2 regions of the Salinivibrio sp. KP-1 genome follow, and region 2 is predicted to be linked to the other one. Evidence: riboswitches for the same ligand, from Rfam matches in the RefSeq annotation. Region 2 holds a riboswitch; the other holds the start of a gene.
The links. A riboswitch is a leader RNA that binds a small molecule or an ion and turns the genes downstream of it on or off. The one in region 2 is predicted to bind lysine.
Positions count from the first base shown of each region.

Region 1 (9,010 bases), on a different contig from region 2:
GAGGGGGTCAATGTGTAAGCTTTCTTGATTAAGCGAGACCATGGAAGGTCGCTCTAAATGTTCTGATGGAATTTTATCGCTGAGCCAATAGCTTCCTGCTACTGACAATAATTCTGACTGAAGGTTCTGACAATAAATACGCGCTTGCTTTTGTCCACTTGCGCCGGCAATAGCTCGGCCGCGCAAAACGCCATAGATATGAATACTGCCATCGGCTATCACTTCCGCGCCGGCACTGACATGATTGAGGATCACCAGATCGGCGTTTTTCGCATAGATTTGCTGACCTGAACGCACGGGGGTGGTGACCACTTTGGCAGGCGGCTGAATCGGATCGGCAACTCGGGATTGCTTGCTTGACTTGAGCACGGCTAGTTGCGCATTCAGCGCAAGCTCGCGAGTATCATTATGGGTGACGCCGGTCAATCCGACGAGAATCATGCCTGTGGCCTGTAAGCACTGCTTTAAGGCACCGATATCAGGACATTGTGATAGACGGCTAATGTCAGCGACAACAGGGGCGCCTTGAAAAAAGGCCGGTGCTTGGGTGACTTTCTCTGTCAAAACATTGGCAGCGGCAGCAAAATTATCGTCAACGAGGTGGAGGACGGAAAGGGTAAAGGTTGAGCCTTTCAACTCCGGTTGTTTGAGCATGTTATTCGATCCCGGTTTTGTCATTTAAACACGAGTCAGACGCGCATTATCAGACGTTGGATAGCATGGTATATTCACAGCGCCAATGCGGCAAGCAGGGTTTGCCGTTGATGCGGCATTTCTCCCTTTAATGGTGTTTTTTTAACGTTTGAATGAGAAATGGCAGCAGAGACGCGTTTTGACACACTTTGCTGCAAAGCTTAACAAACCTTTACCCCGAGATGACAATTTATCGCCAGTAATATGGCATGCTCATGAGGACTTTTGAGATGTATTGCGCAATTTATCGTAGCAAAAAGAAAGAAGGCACCTATCTTTATCTTGCAGAGAAAGATAAATTTGATGATGTGCCTGAGGCATTAATGAATAGCTTTGGGCAACCCGAATTTGCCATGATGATCAACTTAGACAAGCGCGATAAACTGGCTGTTGTTGACATCAATAAGGTTAAACAAAGCCTGCAAAGTGATGGTTTTTTTGTGCAATTGCCCCCGCCACCTGATGCGGCATTGCAGGCCATTCGTAATAAAAACGAAAAACTGTAAAAGGAAGACTATGCGCAAAGGTATGATTTCAGCTTCTATCGCGGCGGCACTGTTGGTGAGCCCTGTGATGGCCAAGCCCGGATTCGAGCAGTATGTGACCACCTTAAAAGCCGAGGCACGAGAGGCGGGCATCAGTGATGCGTTACTTGAGCGTGCGTTTAAGGACGTTGAATACCACGAGCGTGCGGTCAGCTCCGATCGAAATCAACCTGAGCGACGCCTTACGCTGGATGAATATATTCCGCGTGCTGTGCCTGATTGGAAAGTCGCCCAAGCGAAAAAACTGTATCGTGAACATTACGACACGTTGAAAACCATCGGTGAGCAGTACCAAGTTCAGCCGCGTTTTATTGTGGCTTTATGGGGCGTAGAAAGTAATTTTGGCAAACTTCAGGGCAGTTATAATGTGATTGAAGCTTTATCAACATTAGCCTTTGATGGTCGTCGAGAGGCATTTTTTCGTAAAGAGACCATGGCCGCACTGAAGATATTACAGCAAGGGCACATTGCGCCAGAAGCGATGAAAGGCTCTTGGGCAGGGGCAATGGGCCAATGCCAGTTTATGCCAAGCTCGTTTATTAATTACGCGGTCGATGGCAATCAAGATGGTAAGAAAGACATTTGGCAAACAGAAGCCGATGTTTTTGCGTCTGCTGCGAATTACTTAAAAAAAGCCGGGTGGGATGATACTTATACATGGGGGCGGCAAGTACAGCTACCTGCAGGGATAGATCGTACTTTGCTTGGCACCGACAGTGATAAAGCACACTCATTGAGTGCCTGGCAGACGCGTGGTGTGCGCCGGTTGAATGGTCAGGCGCTACCTGCCGTCGATATCAACGCGTGGTTGATTCAGCCTGATGATGGTAAAGGCAGGGCTTATCTTGTTTATAATAATTATCAGAGTTTATTGAAATGGAATCGCTCGCACTACTTTGCGTTAGCGGTGAGCCATTTGGCAGACAGAATTAAATTTGGTTAAGGGATAAAAAAAAGAGGCTGAGCGCCTCTTTTTTTATGCGGGAATATGGACTTAGGCTTCTTGGCCTGGGATGAGGAAATCTTCCTGCTTAGCCGCACCGCTCTCAATCGCTTCGCGAATCACTTTCGGCATACGACCTTGGCCTGTCCAGGTTTTTTGTGAGCCATCTTCGCCCGTATATTGATATTTTGCTGGACGAGTCGCGCGTTTACCCGATGCTTTGCTCTTAGAAGCACCACCTAACAATGCCACGATTTCTTCTGGGTCAATACCGTCGGCTTCTAACATAGCACGGTATTTTTCTAACTTCTCTAAGCGCTCTTTTTCTTGCGCTTCAGCTTGGCGATCGATTTCTTTGCGCTCTTCAACAACCGTTTGTAATTTTTCTAAGGCTTCGTTCAGCTGCTCAGTAGACATCTCTTTTGCAACTGCGCGTAAGCTACGCAAATTGAGTAAGGCTTTCATTGCATCAGACATTATTGGTTCCTATTTGATTTATATGTTAATTGAAAGAATGATAGCAGTATAATTGAAATATACAATATGACCTATATTAATACGCTATATTGTTCATTAATTGCAAGTTAACCGCAAATTTGACTTTAATTCTATTGTCTTTTTTGAAACAGATGTCTAAAAAAATAGAAGATAAGACGCACTTTATTGGCATCGAGTAAGGTGGGTGTTAATCGACGTTTTTTCAACCATAAATAGTTGCGATAGTAAACACGTTGTGTAGAATGCACCACGCTTAACGTAGAGGTGCGTTGTTTATAAGTCGTGCGCAAGAGGGTGATACCGATGAGAGCGCATAAAAGGAAACAACGCCGAAGCCAATCAGGTCATCACACCGATTGAGCTGGGGCTGTTACCGAATAGGGGCAGCACTGCCATAGTACTTGGAAATACACTATGGAGCGCTACTGTATGTAGGAGGCAAGCTGTTTGCCGTGTGATACCACACCTTACCGTCTTCATTTCTGCAGTAGATCTCCAACCACCTGGTTGACACTGAGATCATGAACTTAACAGATTTTTCTTCATCCGCTTTATCACTGCTTCCCCCTTTATTGGCGCTAGGCCTCGCGATTGCCACACGACGGGTTTTATTGTCGTTGGGCATGGGAATCGTACTGGGTACTGTATTACTGACCGATTTTTCTTTCCTCTCTTCTGGACAGTACTTACTTGAGGTGATCACTGGGCTATTTATTGCTGATGGAGGCTTAAATAGCTGGAATTTAAGTATTCTCGCGTTTCTTATTTTACTCGGTATGATCACTGCGCTCCTGTCTCTTTCTGGAGGCACACGCGCGTTCGCCAATTGGGCGCAAAGTCGGATCAAGAGTAAACGTGGGGCGAAACTGCTCGCCGCTTTTCTCGGCGTATTTATATTTGTCGATGATTATTTCAACAGCTTAGCGGTGGGCGCTGTTTCTCGCCCCGTGACAGATAGATTTCACGTCTCTCGAGCGAAACTGGCTTACATCCTTGACTCCACGGCAGCCCCTATGTGTGTGATCACGCCAGCATCAAGCTGGGGAGCCTATATCATTACCGTGATTGGCTCGATTTTAGTGGCGCATGGTGTGACGGATTACACGGCGCTAGGGGCATTTGTCACCATGATCCCGATGAACTTTTACGCCATTTTTGCCTTACTCTTAGTGTTTGCGGTGGTTTGGTTTCAACTGGATATTGGCCCGATGCGTCAGTTTGAATATCAGGCGAAAAAAGGCAGTCGATTGGGCGATGAAAGTGAAAACTGCGCTGATATCTGCGATGACTTAGGGATTGAAGAAAGTGATAAGGGCAGCGTGGCTGATTTGGTTGCCCCCATTATTATGCTAGTCGTGGCGACGGTGGGGGCGATGCTATATACCGGCGGGCAGGCCTTGGCCGCTGATGCACAATCCTTTTCTCTCCTCGGCGCGTTTGAAAATACCGATGTCGGTATGTCGTTACTGTGGGGTGGACTGGCGGGTTTAGCTGTGTCCTTAGTGATGACAGGTAAACAAGGTATTGCGGTATCAGATATTGCGAAAACCCTTTGGGTGGGCGCAAAGTCTATGTTTGGCGCGATCCTCATTCTGTTATTTGCTTGGTCAATTGGCCATATTATTGGTGATCTACAAACAGGCAAATATTTGTCGTCCTTAGTTGAGGGGAACTTACCGGCGCAACTCTTGCCTGTGGTGCTCTTCTTGCTGGCGGCAGTGATGGCCTTTGCAACAGGGACGTCGTGGGGGACGTTCGGTATTATGCTTCCTATCGCGGGCGATCTTGCCGCGGCGACAGACATTGCTCTGATGCTACCTATGCTCTCAGCAGTATTGGCGGGGGCGGTATTTGGCGATCATTGTTCACCAATTTCTGATACCACTATCTTGTCTTCAACAGGGGCACGATGTGGACATATTGACCACGTCGCCACCCAGCTCCCTTATGCTATTGGCGGGGCGCTTGTCTCAACCGTAGGCTTCATGGTGTTAGGCTTTACCGCGTCACTTCTTTGGTCCTTGATGGCGACCGTGTTTGCGTTCGTTGCACTATGTGCTGGGTTAATGTGGCTTAAAAAGCGACCGTGTAAATTGGTCGGTTAATTATCTAGCCTCGCCTCGGCGGGGCTTTTCTTTTTCTGCTAGTGCGGTAGCATGCCTGTTTATTTAATCCAGTTCGCCCACAACGGGCATTACGTGTAGAGACAGTTATGGCTCAGTTATACTTTTATTATTCGGCAATGAACGCGGGTAAGTCGACCACCTTGTTACAATCGGCCTTTAACTACCAAGAGCGCGGTATGCAGCCTCTACTCTTTACCGCCGCGATTGATAACCGCTATGGGGTCGGAAAAATTAGTTCGCGAATTGGCTTAGAAGCTGATGCCCACCTGTATGACAATCAGACGTCGCTATTCGAGCACGTTGCGACTATCTTGGCGCAAGAGAAAGTTGACTGTTTATTGATTGATGAGAGCCAATTTTTGACCAAACAGCAAGTCCTTGAGCTCACTGATGTGGTGGATAAGCTGCGGATCCCAGTATTGTGTTATGGATTAAGAACGGATTTTCGTGGTGAGCTGTTTGAAGGGTCGCAGTACTTGTTGGCGTGGGCTGATAAGCTCGTTGAACTGAAAACCGTATGCCATTGTGGACGTAAAGCGAGTCGAGTTATTCGCCAAGATAGCGAGGGTAATGCCATTGCGGATGGTGATCAGGTGGTGATTGGGGGCAATGAACGTTATGTTTCTGTGTGTCGCCGCCACTACAAACAGATGCTTGGGTTACTCTAGACGGCATTGAGTTCGGTCAAACACAACAAAGGCGAGCGGTAAGCTCGCCTTTTCCATTTGGCCGACCGGATTCAGCGCTATTTAGCCGCTTCTTGATCGACTGGCACAATTTCACTGGCATGGTAGCCTTTTGGTCCTTCCTGAACCTCGTAGTTGACGGTTTGTCCCGCCTTTAATGTCTTATATCCGTCCATCTGGATGGTAGAATAGTGGGCAAACACATCGCCTTCTCCTTCTACCGGACAAATAAAGCCAAATCCTTTTGCATTGTTAAACCATTTTACTGTACCAGTTTCCATGCGACACATCCTTCTTGCATCAAACTTTGCATACCTGCGATAAACGCGTTCATTCCACCTCATCAATCCCAGCAGCGTGGCACCGTTGCCATCACTGATATGATTGAATAGAAGTGACATGGTTAGTTTACCTACCACATGTTTCACTTTAGTAGATACTTTTAGGCAGTCAAGTGTGGGGTATAACTTATAACAGTAATGTAATATCGAATCGAAAAAGTGTGAGGAAGTGGCAATTATTCATTCAACAACAGACATCTTAATTGCATAGTTTTTTAGATTTTTCCCTGGATATTTTCGCTATAAACTCGTGTGATTACAGTGATAGATGCGCTATTACAGGGCTGAACTATTACTTTTTATTCTAATAACTTGCTCTTTAGCCCTTAAGTGTTTGGATTGGCATGATCGCTACTGGCATTACGCAAGGAGTACGCCTGCTTAAAAATGATCATGGAGTGAATATTGTCGAATCGAGAGAGGCGTGTACCTATTTCTCACCTGTCGCGCTTGACGCGATCCACCCACACGTTATTTGCTAGCCGGACTGCCTTGTTTTTTATGCATTTTGATGCAGTGAGCGATGACACGTTCGTGTGCGCGCAGTGAACGAAATGCGGCGTCAGACACTATTACACAATACAGTGCTTAACAATTGCTCAGGCAAACGGTGTTCGCAATGAAAAGGTTGCTGGAATACAATCTGTGGCTTAACTTTAAGTATAGGTGGACGGGAATCGTGGATGGCAGTAGTGCCCCGCCACATCACTTACCGAGACACCCTAACAATGCATTGAATGAGTTATGAGTAATTGGAACCAGTGGGGTTTGCCTGACGCAGAGGCCGAATCGTCAGAAAAAACCAAGTTGCAACCGCCATCAATGTACAAGGTGGTGCTAAATAATGATGACTATACTCCGATGGAGTTTGTTATCGATGTGCTCCAGACGTTTTTTGCCATGGATGTGGACAAAGCGACGCAAGTCATGCTGACGGTGCACTATGAAGGAAAAGCGGTCTGTGGCGTATTTACCGCCGAGGTCGCTGAAACGAAAGTGGCACAGGTAATGATGTATGCCAAAGAGCATGGCCATCCGCTACTGTGCACGATGGAGAAAGCTTAGCCGGCTCCATCACGCTTTAGCGCGGTTTTTGAGGGAGGTGCCTTTATGCTTAACAAAGAACTTGAAGCCAGTTTGAATGGCGCGTTTGCACGTGCGCGTGAAAAACGCCACGAATTCATGACGGTGGAGCACCTGCTTCTCGCGTTGATCGAAAATGCGGCCGCGCACGATGCGCTGGTCGCGTGCCGTGCAGATTTGGAGGCGCTGCGCAAAGAACTTGATGCGTTTATCGAACAAACCACGCCGCTGATCCCTGCGGACGATGAGTCGCGGGAAACGCAGCCAACGCTAAGCTTCCAGCGAGTACTCCAGCGGGCTGTTTTTCATGTGCAGTCATCCGGTCGTAGCGAAGTAAGCGGTGCGAACGTGTTGGTGGCCATCTTTAGCGAACAAGAGTCCCACGCCGCTTACCTGCTTAAAAAGAACGACGTGAGTCGCCTTGACGTGGTCAACTATATCTCCCATGGCACCACGAAAGATGAAGGCGACGATCTGCCAAGCAGTGACATGGGCGCCGATGAGGCCGGTGCGGAGCCGGGTGAAGACCGGTTGGAGAACTTCGCGACTAACCTTAATCAGCTCGCGCGTGTTGGCGGTATTGATCCGCTAATCGGTCGTGATAAGGAACTTGAGCGCACCATCCAGGTCCTGTGTCGCCGTCGTAAGAATAACCCCCTGTTGGTTGGCGAAGCCGGGGTCGGTAAGACGGCAATTGCAGAAGGGCTCGCATGGCGCATTGTCGAAGGGCAAGTGCCAGATGTAATCAAAGATTGCGTGATTTATTCGCTCGACATTGGGTCTCTATTAGCCGGGACCAAATACCGTGGTGACTTTGAGAAGCGCTTTAAATCGATCTTGAAGCAACTCGAAAAAGAAGATCATGCGGTGCTCTTTATCGCCGAGATCCACACTATCATTGGCGCAGGTGCTGCCAGTGGTGGCCAGGTAGATGCCGCAAACTTAATTAAACCGCTATTGAGTAGCGGAAAGTTACGCTGTATCGGCTCGACGACCTACCAAGAGTATGGCTCTATCTTCGAAAAAGAGCGGGCACTGGCGCGCCGTTTCCAGAAAATCGACGTGATTGAGCCCTCTATTGATGACACCACTAAAATCTTGATGGGGCTGAAACCCAAATACGAAGCCCACCACGAAGTGCGTTATACCAATAAGGCCATTCGTGCTGCTGTGGAGCTGTCGGCGAAATACATTAATGAGCGTCATTTGCCAGACAAAGCGATCGATGTGATCGATGAGGCGGGGGCGCGGTGTCGTATGGCGCCAGCCAGCAAACGCAAGAAGACGGTCAATGTCCCTGATGTTGAGAGTATGATTGCGAAAATGGCGCGTATTCCTGAGAAGTCGATTTCTTCGTCAGATAAAGATGTGCTGCAGTCGCTGGATGACAAGCTGAAAATGTTGGTGTTTGGTCAAGATACCGCCATTACTGCATTGTCTGAAGCGATCAAGTTAAGCCGCGCAGGACTGGGCGATGAGAATAAACCGGTCGGCTCTTTCTTGTTTGCCGGGCCTACCGGGGTCGGTAAAACCGAGGTCACGGTACAATTGGCCCGCGCGATGGGCATTGAGTTGCAGCGCTTTGACATGTCGGAGTACATGGAACGTCATACAGTGAGCCGCTTGATTGGTGCTCCCCCAGGCTATGTGGGATACGATCAGGGCGGGTTGCTGACCGATGCGGTGATCAAGCACCCATACAGTGTAGTGCTGCTTGATGAAATTGAGAAAGCACACCCAGACGTGTTCAACCTGTTGTTACAGGTGATGGATAATGGCACTTTGACGGACAACAACGGACGCAAAGCCGATTTCCGCAATGTTATCTTGGTGATGACGACCAATGCTGGCGTGGCCGAGACGGTGCGTAAGTCGATTGGCCTGATTCAGCAAGACCACAGTCATGATGCAATGTCCGAAATTAAGAAGGTGTTCTCGCCAGAGTTCCGTAACCGTTTGGACAACATCATCTGGTTTAATCACTTGGATGAGCAAGTTATCTTGCAAGTGGTGGATAAGTTCATTGTCGAGCTACAAGCTCAGCTGGACGCCAAGGGCGTGTCGCTTGAGGTGACGTCAGAGGCTAAGCGCTGGC
Region 1 covers NZ_LAQR01000001.1:654,945-663,954, reverse strand. Annotated here, with positions in the region: gene minC (septum site-determining protein MinC) at 1-654, opposite strand, end outside; gene WN56_RS02940 (YcgL domain-containing protein) at 924-1,199, shown strand; gene WN56_RS02935 (lytic transglycosylase domain-containing protein) at 1,210-2,181, shown strand; gene WN56_RS02930 (H-NS family nucleoid-associated regulatory protein) at 2,233-2,658, opposite strand; lysine riboswitch at 2,931-3,112, shown strand; gene WN56_RS02925 (Na+/H+ antiporter NhaC family protein) at 3,201-4,784, shown strand; gene WN56_RS02920 (thymidine kinase) at 4,892-5,473, shown strand; gene cspD (cold shock domain-containing protein CspD) at 5,551-5,772, opposite strand; gene clpS (ATP-dependent Clp protease adapter ClpS) at 6,577-6,897, shown strand; gene clpA (ATP-dependent Clp protease ATP-binding subunit ClpA) at 6,943-9,010, shown strand, end outside.
Region 1: linked by a shared signal. The riboswitch ahead of WN56_RS02925 (Na+/H+ antiporter NhaC family protein) and the one ahead of lysC (lysine-sensitive aspartokinase 3) in region 2 are both predicted to bind lysine.

Region 2 (9,010 bases):
CGTACTGGATGAGCCCTCTATTGGTCTGCACCAGCGTGACAATGCCCGCTTGCTCGATACCTTGGAGCATCTGCGCGATCTGGGGAACACTGTCATGGTGGTCGAGCATGATGAAGATGCCATTCGCGCGGCCGACTACATTATTGATATTGGCCCGGGGGCCGGGGCACATGGTGGTCAAATTGTTGCCGAAGGCAGTTTAGAGGACATACTCGCCAGTGAGTCATCACTGACAGGTCAGTATCTAAGTGGAAAGCAAGCGATCGAGGTCCCCGCAAAACGTATTGAGCGCGACCCAAACAAAATGTTGACGCTGAAAGGGGCGACGGGCAACAACCTGAAAAACGTTGATCTCCACCTACCTGTCGGACTCCTTACCTGCGTGACGGGCGTGTCAGGCTCAGGCAAGTCAACGCTTATCAATGACACCTTTTTTAAAGTGGCCCACCAGCAATTAAACGGCGCGACCACCGCCGATCCCGCGCCTTACGAGTCGATTGATGGGTTGGGACATTTCGACAAGGTGATCGATATTGATCAAAGCCCCATTGGTCGTACCCCACGCTCAAACCCAGCCACTTATACGGGGATCTTTACCCCGATCCGTGAGCTGTTTGCCGGTACCCAAGAGGCACGGGCACGCGGATATAAAGTGGGCCGTTTTAGCTTTAACGTGCGCGGCGGTCGCTGCGAAGCGTGCCAAGGTGATGGCGTGATCAAAGTGGAAATGCATTTCTTGCCCGATGTGTATGTACCTTGTGATGTGTGTAAAGGTAAACGTTATAACCGGGAAACATTGGAAGTACGCTATAAAGGCAAAACCATCGATGAAGTCCTTGAGATGACCGTCGAGGACGCGCGTGAGTTTTTCGACGCCGTGCCCGCTATCAAGCGTAAACTGCAAACATTGATGGATGTCGGTCTGAGCTATATTCGCCTTGGCCAAGCAGCCACCACCTTATCGGGGGGTGAAGCACAGCGGGTCAAGTTAGCACGAGAGCTGTCTAAGCGTGACACGGGTAAAACGCTTTACATCCTCGATGAACCAACCACAGGACTTCATTTCCATGATATTCAGCAACTGCTTAATGTCCTGCACCGCTTGCGCGAACAGGGCAACACTATCGTGGTGATTGAGCATAATCTGGATGTGATAAAGACCGCGGACTGGATCATCGACTTAGGGCCAGAGGGCGGTAATGGCGGCGGTGAAATCATCGCGCAAGGTACACCGGAAGCGATCGTGGATGTGGTGGGTAGCCACACCGCTCACTTCCTCAAACCTATGTTGGAGCGATAATGACCTCAGCGCTGCCGCAGAGTCGCGTGATACGAAAGCCACTAACAACCCCATTTCTACTAACGTTAGCGGCCTTGTGGTTGATCTGCTTACCACTGTACTCGGTGTCTCTCCCGCTGGTTGGCATACGTCACCCTGCAGCGGCGCTTTCCTTGTTAACGCTCGCGTTCACCTTGGGGTTTGCCTGCTTAGAAGTCGTGCGTCAGCATACTTGGCGGGCAAGCCGACTGACCTGGATGCTTGGTTTGGCAACGGGCCTGGCGATTATTCCTTATTACTACCCACACGCTGAGGCACTCAATAGCGGCTATGCCATGGCCGCCTTGATACTTAGCCTCGGTTTCTTCTCCAGCCTTCAACAGTTTGTTTTTAACCATTCGCAGCGGCAAAAGCTACTCGGGGTATTTTTACTCGCCTCTTGGCTAGCGGTACTGTCGGTGTTGGGCAATCAATCACCACCGGGCATGGCGCCTTTTATGTTTAACAACTGGGTGCCTCACTTGCCCCCTGCGGTCACGCACACACTGCTACTTACAGGTCTCACCTTAGCGGCGTATATTCTCGCCAGAGAGCCGAGTGGCCGCTACCGCCATCCCATCAGCCAAAGCTTATTGGCCGTCACCCCCTTGGTTTTTATTCCAGTGTTAGCGATGCAAGGCCAGCCCCTGCTGCTGCTCTTTGCCTTGTGTGCCATCGTGTTACAGCAAGCCTATTTGAGTCGCTTTGCCTCCAGGCGCCAGCACAAAACTTGGCTTGTGGCAGTCTGTCTCGGCGCGATCCTGGCGATATTTGCCCTCAGTGGTCAAGATAGTTGGCAATGGCTAAGCGACGGCGAGCGACGTGCGTTGGTATTAGCGTGGCAACAATGGCAGACAACGCCCTTTTTCGGCGTGGGCATGGGGAATGGTAAGCAGGCCTTGCTGTTGCTTTCTGCTTCACAACCCGGCCATCTTGGTCCAGTGAACCTGCCTAGTGCACTGCTGTTTTGGCTGTTGGAAGGAGGCTTATTGATTGGATTGGGCTATGTGTTGGTGATCATGGCGCTCGGCGTCAGGATCCTTCGTGCTCCCTCAGGGACACGGCGGATCTTGATTGCTTTAGTGCTACCTCCGCTCACTGGACTGATGATCTATCCGGTAAGCGGCACCCAGTGGTTCAATGGGGTATTGTTACTCCTTTGGCTATACTGGCTTGATAACCTCACCAGCAAATATCGCCGCTACCCGGTACTCACTCATGGTTACAGCCAACGTGTGGCCAGTCGCACCGTGATCACTGCCCTCGTCATCACGACACTCGTGTGCCTGTCGTCCGTATATTTGGCCAATCGTTATTTGCGCGACTCTTTACTCAGCTCGCAACGTTTTGCCTTATACCAGCAACATCCATGGTGGCAGCAAAAGCTGGCCCACGCACAACAAAGCCGTCACTTTCAGGCTAATTTAGCAACTCTGTCTGACACTGAGCGCCAGCAACACCTTAACCAATTATTGCGCCAAGTCGCACAACGACCACGCTTTGCTGGCTATCAGCATGCCTATCAAGTGGCCCTACAAATCGGTGACCGTCAGCGGGCTCGCGATATCCAGCAAGAAGCACGTTACTTGTATCCAAACGCGGCGAAGGTATGGACAATCCGCCATACCCTACCGGATCATTCGACGCCCTAGCGCAATGCCTCTTCAAGGGCTTTAAGGCACAGGGCAATGTTCTCATCCCTTGCGCCGTAGCCCATTAAGCCGATTCGCCAAGCTTTACCCGCCAAATCACCGAGGCCAGCGCCAATTTCCAAGTTATAGGAGTGAAGTAAATGCTGGCGCACGGCGGCATCATCCACGCCCTCAGGAATATAAACGGCGTTAAGCTGGGGCAAACGATAAGGTTCATCGACCACAAAGCCAATCCCTAAATTGTCCAATCCCGCTTTCAAACGCTGATGCATGGTATCGTGGCGTTGCCACGCGTTCTCAATCCCTTCGTGATACAGTTTGAGCAGGGCTTCATGTAGGGCATATAAACTATTCACGGGTGCCGTATGGTGGTAGCTACGTTTGCCGTCGCCGCTCCAATACCCCAGCACCAAACTTTGATCGAGAAACCAGCTTTGCACCTTGTGAGTCCGCGCCTGCATTTTTTCTACTGCACGGGGCGAGAATGTCACTGGCGACAAGCCCGGTACACACGACAAACATTTTTGACTGCCTGAATAGACTGCATCTAATTGCCACTCGTCCACCTTCAACGGCACGCCACCGAGTGAGGTCACCGCATCGACAATGGTGAGGCAGCCGTGTTCACGTGCCAAGGTGGCAAGGGCCTGTGCATCAGAGCAAGCGCCTGTGGACGTCTCCGCGTGGACAAATGCGACAATGCTAGCCTCCGGGTGCGCCTTCAAGGCCGCTTCAACCTTTTCAGGATTAACCGGATCGCCCCAGGCATCATCAACCATGACCGCATGTGCGCCACAACGCTCCACGTTTTCTCGCATCCGGTCGCCAAACACGCCATTGCGACAGACGATCACTGTGTCGCCAGGCTCCACCAAATTGACAAAACAGGCTTCCATCCCCGCACTCCCGGGTGCAGAGACCGCAATGGTAAACGGATTGTCGGTTTGAAAAGCGTACTGCAGTAGCTGCTTGACCTCATCCATCATGCCAATGAATAAGGGGTCAAGATGCCCCAATGTCGGCTTGCTCAATGATTGCAGCACCGACGGGTAAATGTCAGAGGGCCCTGGCCCCATCAATGTGCGAGCGACGGGTTGAAAAGACTGAATATCGGAAATTGCACGAGCCATCACGAATCCTTGTTGTTGGTACCGAGGCTCACCGTTATAGCATATTTTTTCGCCATCCCCCTAGCCTCTGGCACATGAACTGTGTGATCGCTAGCGGCGATTTATGTTTCTTTTCAGTGCCGATAGGGCGCGATGGCCTCCTTTTCCTCAGTCAAAGCGGGGGCTGGGAAGTGCTCCCCCATCAAGAGCAAAAACACGGTTGACACCCTGCGACCACACCCGTAATGTTAAAACTGTTCATGCGGTCACCAACCCATGACTGAACATGCAGAAGAGGTGCATTTCTCAGGCAGTTATCAGGCGGAGCCCCACTCCTAAGCGTGATAACCAGGGGAGACAATGCCGAGGTGGCGTAAGATCGGGGTCGATACGCTGCCGGCCTTGAAGGCTGAATCCTTCAGGCTGTCACTTGTCATCCATATGGACAGACAGGTGGAGCGCTTCTGGCAGAATGCCTGCCGTTTGCTCTTCCTACCTTGTCGCGGTATTTATCGCGGTCACGATGTGACTTCTGATGTTCCCCACTGACTTTTGAATATATTGAATCAATGAGCACGAGCTCAAAAGGGGAAAAGGACGTGAACCCGTTACCATCAATTTCAGTCGCTAAGTTTGGCGGCACCAGTGTCGGGACGCTAGAGGCGATGCAGCAAAGCGCCGCGGTTATCGAGCAAAACCCGCAAACCCGTTTAATCGTGATCAGTGCGTGCGCCGGAGTGACCAATCATTTAGTCGCGCTCGCAAAAGGGATCAGCGACCCTGACGTGCGCCAAGCCAAGTTGGACGCCATTAATGCCATTCACCAAGCAATATTGCAGCAACTTCCTGATTGCCAAAACACGCAAGCAGCCGTCGAACACTGGCATCTCGCCATTGCCGAGTATGCCGAAAAAGCGGCCATCATTCCTGACACAGCGCTAACGGATGCGTTAGTTGCCTGCGGCGAGCTGATCTCAACCCATATTTTCACCCATTTGCTCAACAGCCGAGGTATAACCGCTTTGAGAGTAGATGCGCGTGAATTGCTGCGCACCGACAGCCAGTTTGGCTGTGCCCAGCCTGACCCACAACAGACGCGAACACAGTGCCACGACCAATTGCTTCCGCATTTAGCCACACATCGAGTGGTCACCCAAGGGTTTATCGGCGCGGATGCCCACGGACAAACCACCACCTTAGGCCGTGGTGGTAGCGACTACAGTGCAGCACTGTTCGCCGAAGCCGTAGACGCAGAGAGTTTGGCCATTTGGACCGATGTGCCCGGGATTTATACCACCGACCCGCGGATTGCCGAACAAGCGCGCCCAATCAGTGAGATTAGTTTTAGCGAAGCCTCAGAAATGGCCACGTTTGGTGCCAAAATCCTGCACCCGTCCACCTTACTGCCTGCAGTGCGCCAACATATACCAGTGTTTGTCGGGGCCGCGAGAGCGCCTGAGCAAGGCGGCACCTGGATCCGCGAGCAAGCGCGCTCGGCACCGCTGTTTCGTGCCGTCGCCTTACGACGAAACCAAACCATGGTGACACTAACCAGCTTAAACATGTTCCATGCATATGGTTTTTTGGCCAAAGTCTTTGAGGTTTTGGCACGATTTGAAATCTCGGTGGACTTGATCACCACCTCGGAGGTCAGTGTCGCTTTAACCCTTGATCAAACCAACACTCAGGGCGACGCGCCGCAGCTGCCACAAGCGGCTATCGCCGAGCTGACCCAGTTATGTCATGTCGAGATCTGCGAGAACCTGGCGGTGGTAGCGCTGATTGGCAATGATATGAATCATACTGCTGGCGCAACAGCACCAGTTTTCAGTGCCTTAGCACAACATAAACTACGCATGATTTGCTACGGTGCCAGCAACCACAATGTATGTGTTGTGGTTGAAGATGACGATGCCACCCAGGTGGTGCAGCGGTTACACGCGGACTTATTTGAATAATAAAAAAGCCAGCACAGCCAATGTGCTGGCTTCTTTCGTTAGCCGTTTAAGTTCGGCCCGAGCCATTTCTCCGCTTCTTCGCTGCTCCACCCTTTGCGTGCTGCGTAGCTGTCTCGCTGATCGTTTTGGATCTTCGCCACCGCAAAGTAACGTGACTCAGGGTGGGAAAAATACCAACCTGAGACCGACGCCCCCGGCCACATGGCATAGCTTTCGGTAAGCGTCATCCCCGTATGCGCTTCTACCGACAGCAATTGCCAAATTTTGTCTTTCTCACTGTGTTCAGGACAGGCGGCATAACCCGGCGCTGGCCGGATCCCTTGGTATTGCTCGCGGATCAGCGCATCGTTATCGAGCGTCTCATCGGGCGCATAGCCCCACAAGGTAATCCGAATTTGCTGATGGAGGTACTCTGCAAAGGCTTCTGCGAGTCTATCGGCGACCGCCTGGATCATGATCGCGTTATAATCATCCCCTTTCGCTTTGTATTCTTCCGCCAAGGCATATTCGCCAATACCACCTGTCACCGCAAATGCGCCAATCCAATCCGGCTGGCCACTGCTTTTTGGCGCAATAAAGTCCGACAAGCAATAGTTGGCACCACGTGGCTTTTTCGTTTGCTGACGCAAGTGGTTCAATATGGTGCTCACCGTTTGTCGTGACGAGTCGGTATACACTTCAATATCATCCTCAACGCTGTTGGCAGGAAAAAGGCCACACACTCCCTTCGCGGCGACCAAGCCTTCTGCCTTGAAACGATCGAGCCAAGCATTGGCGTCTTGATACAAACGGCGCGCTTCCTCACCCACTAGTTCGTGATCCAAAATCGCCGGGAATTTGCCACTGAGTGACCACGTCATAAAGAAGGGTGTCCAGTCGATATACTGACGTAAGGTCGCTATCGAGACATCATCGTAAACATGCACGCCCGGCTTCAACGGCTGCGGAGGAGCATAGTTTGCCCAGTCCGTTTGCCACTTATTGTCCCGCGCCTGCTCAAGGGTGACGGGAGCGGTTCGAGGCGTTTTGCGTTGATGTTGCTCACGCACCGCCGCATAGTCTTTGGCTAAACGGGCCACAAAATCCGGCCGCTGAGTCTGTGACAGCAACGATGAGCACACCCCCACGGCACGTGACGCGTTGGGCACATAGACCACGGGCGCATGGTAATGCTGTTCAATCTTCACCGCGGTATGGGCTTTGGACGTGGTCGCGCCGCCAATAAGCAAAGGAATATCAAACCCTTGGCGCTCCATCTCTTTCGCCACGTTCACCATTTCATCTAACGATGGGGTAATCAGGCCTGATAAACCAATAATATCGACGTTTTCCTCACGCGCCACCGACAGGATTTTATCGGTCGGCACCATCACGCCGAGATCAATAATCTCGAAGTTATTACATTGCAGCACCACGCCAACAATGTTTTTGCCAATGTCATGCACATCCCCTTTGACCGTGGCGAGCAAGATCTTGCCATTGGTCTGTCCTTGCTGCTTTTCAGCATTGATGTAGGGCTCAAGGTAAGCCACCGCCTGCTTCATCACCCGTGCCGACTTCACCACTTGTGGTAGGAACATCTTGCCTTCACCAAATAAGTCCCCGACCACGTTCATGCCTGCCATCAGTGGGCCTTCAATCACTTCTAGAGGTTTACTTGCCGCGGCGCGAGCCAGCTCGGTGTCTTCAACAATAAACTCTGTAATGCCTTTGACCAGTGCATGTTCCAACCGCTTTTCCACCGGCCAACTGCGCCACTCCGCAGTTTCCGCGACCTCGTTCTCCCCACTATCGCGATAGCTGTCGGCGATCTCCAATAAACGCTCCGTGGCGCCATCATCTTTGTTGAGCACCACATCTTCTACTGCCAGGCGCAAAGACTCGGCTAAATCATCATAGATGGCTAACTGACCGGCGTTGACGATCCCCATGTCCATGCCATTTTTGATGCAGTGATACAAAAACACCGCATGAATGGCCTCGCGGACTGGGTTGTTGCCTCGAAACGAAAACGACACATTGGAGACGCCGCCCGAGATCATGGCATGCGGCAGGGTTTGTTTAATGTCAGCCACGGCGTTGATGAAATCGACTGCGTAGTTATTGTGCTCATCAATGCCGGTAGCAACCGCAAAGATATTGGGATCGAAGATAATATCTTCCGGTGGAAAGCCGACTTGCTCGACCAGAAGATGATAAGCGCGCGTACAGATTTCCACTTTCCGCGCTTGAGTATCGGCTTGACCTTGTTCGTCAAACGCCATCACGATCACCGCCGCGCCATAGCGACGGACTAAACGTGCTTGGTGCAGAAAAGCCTCTTCTCCTTCTTTGAGCGAAATAGAATTGACGATGCCTTTCCCTTGAATGCACTTTAGGCCAGCTTCAATCACTTCCCATTTGGAGGAGTCAATCATCACAGGCACACGGGCAATATCCGGCTCGGCCGCGCAAAGATTGAGGAATCGCACCATGGCCTTTTCGGCATCCAACATGCCTTCATCCATATTGATATCGATGATTTGGGCGCCGTTTTCCACTTGCTGCAATGCCACTTCCAGCGCTTCGTCGTATTGCTCTTCAACGATTAAGCGTTTAAAGCGTGCTGAGCCAGTCACATTGGTGCGCTCACCCACGTTAACGAACAAGCTATCGGCATTAATGGTCAGGGGCTCGAGCCCAGATAAGCGACAGGCCACAGGGTGGTCAGGCAGAGAGCGTGGCGCATGTTTTTTCACCGCGTCGCTAATCGCTTGAATATGTTCAGGCGTGGTACCACAACAACCACCGACCAAGTTGATAAAGCCTGACGCCGCCCACTCATCAATGTGTGTCGCCATCTCTTCGGGAGAAAGGTCATACTCACCAAACGCGTTGGGCAACCCCGCATTGGGGTGGACGGAGACAAAGCCCTCACAAATGTCGCTCAGCTCTTTGACATACTGGCGCAATTCAGCCGGCCCCAGTGCGCAG
Region 2 covers NZ_LAQR01000002.1:4,287-13,296, reverse strand. Annotated here, with positions in the region: gene uvrA (excinuclease ABC subunit UvrA) at 1-1,300, shown strand, start outside; gene WN56_RS04470 (Wzy polymerase domain-containing protein) at 1,300-2,970, shown strand; gene WN56_RS04465 (alanine--glyoxylate aminotransferase family protein) at 2,967-4,100, opposite strand; lysine riboswitch at 4,364-4,551, shown strand; gene lysC (lysine-sensitive aspartokinase 3) at 4,649-6,037, shown strand; gene metH (methionine synthase) at 6,076-9,010, opposite strand, start outside.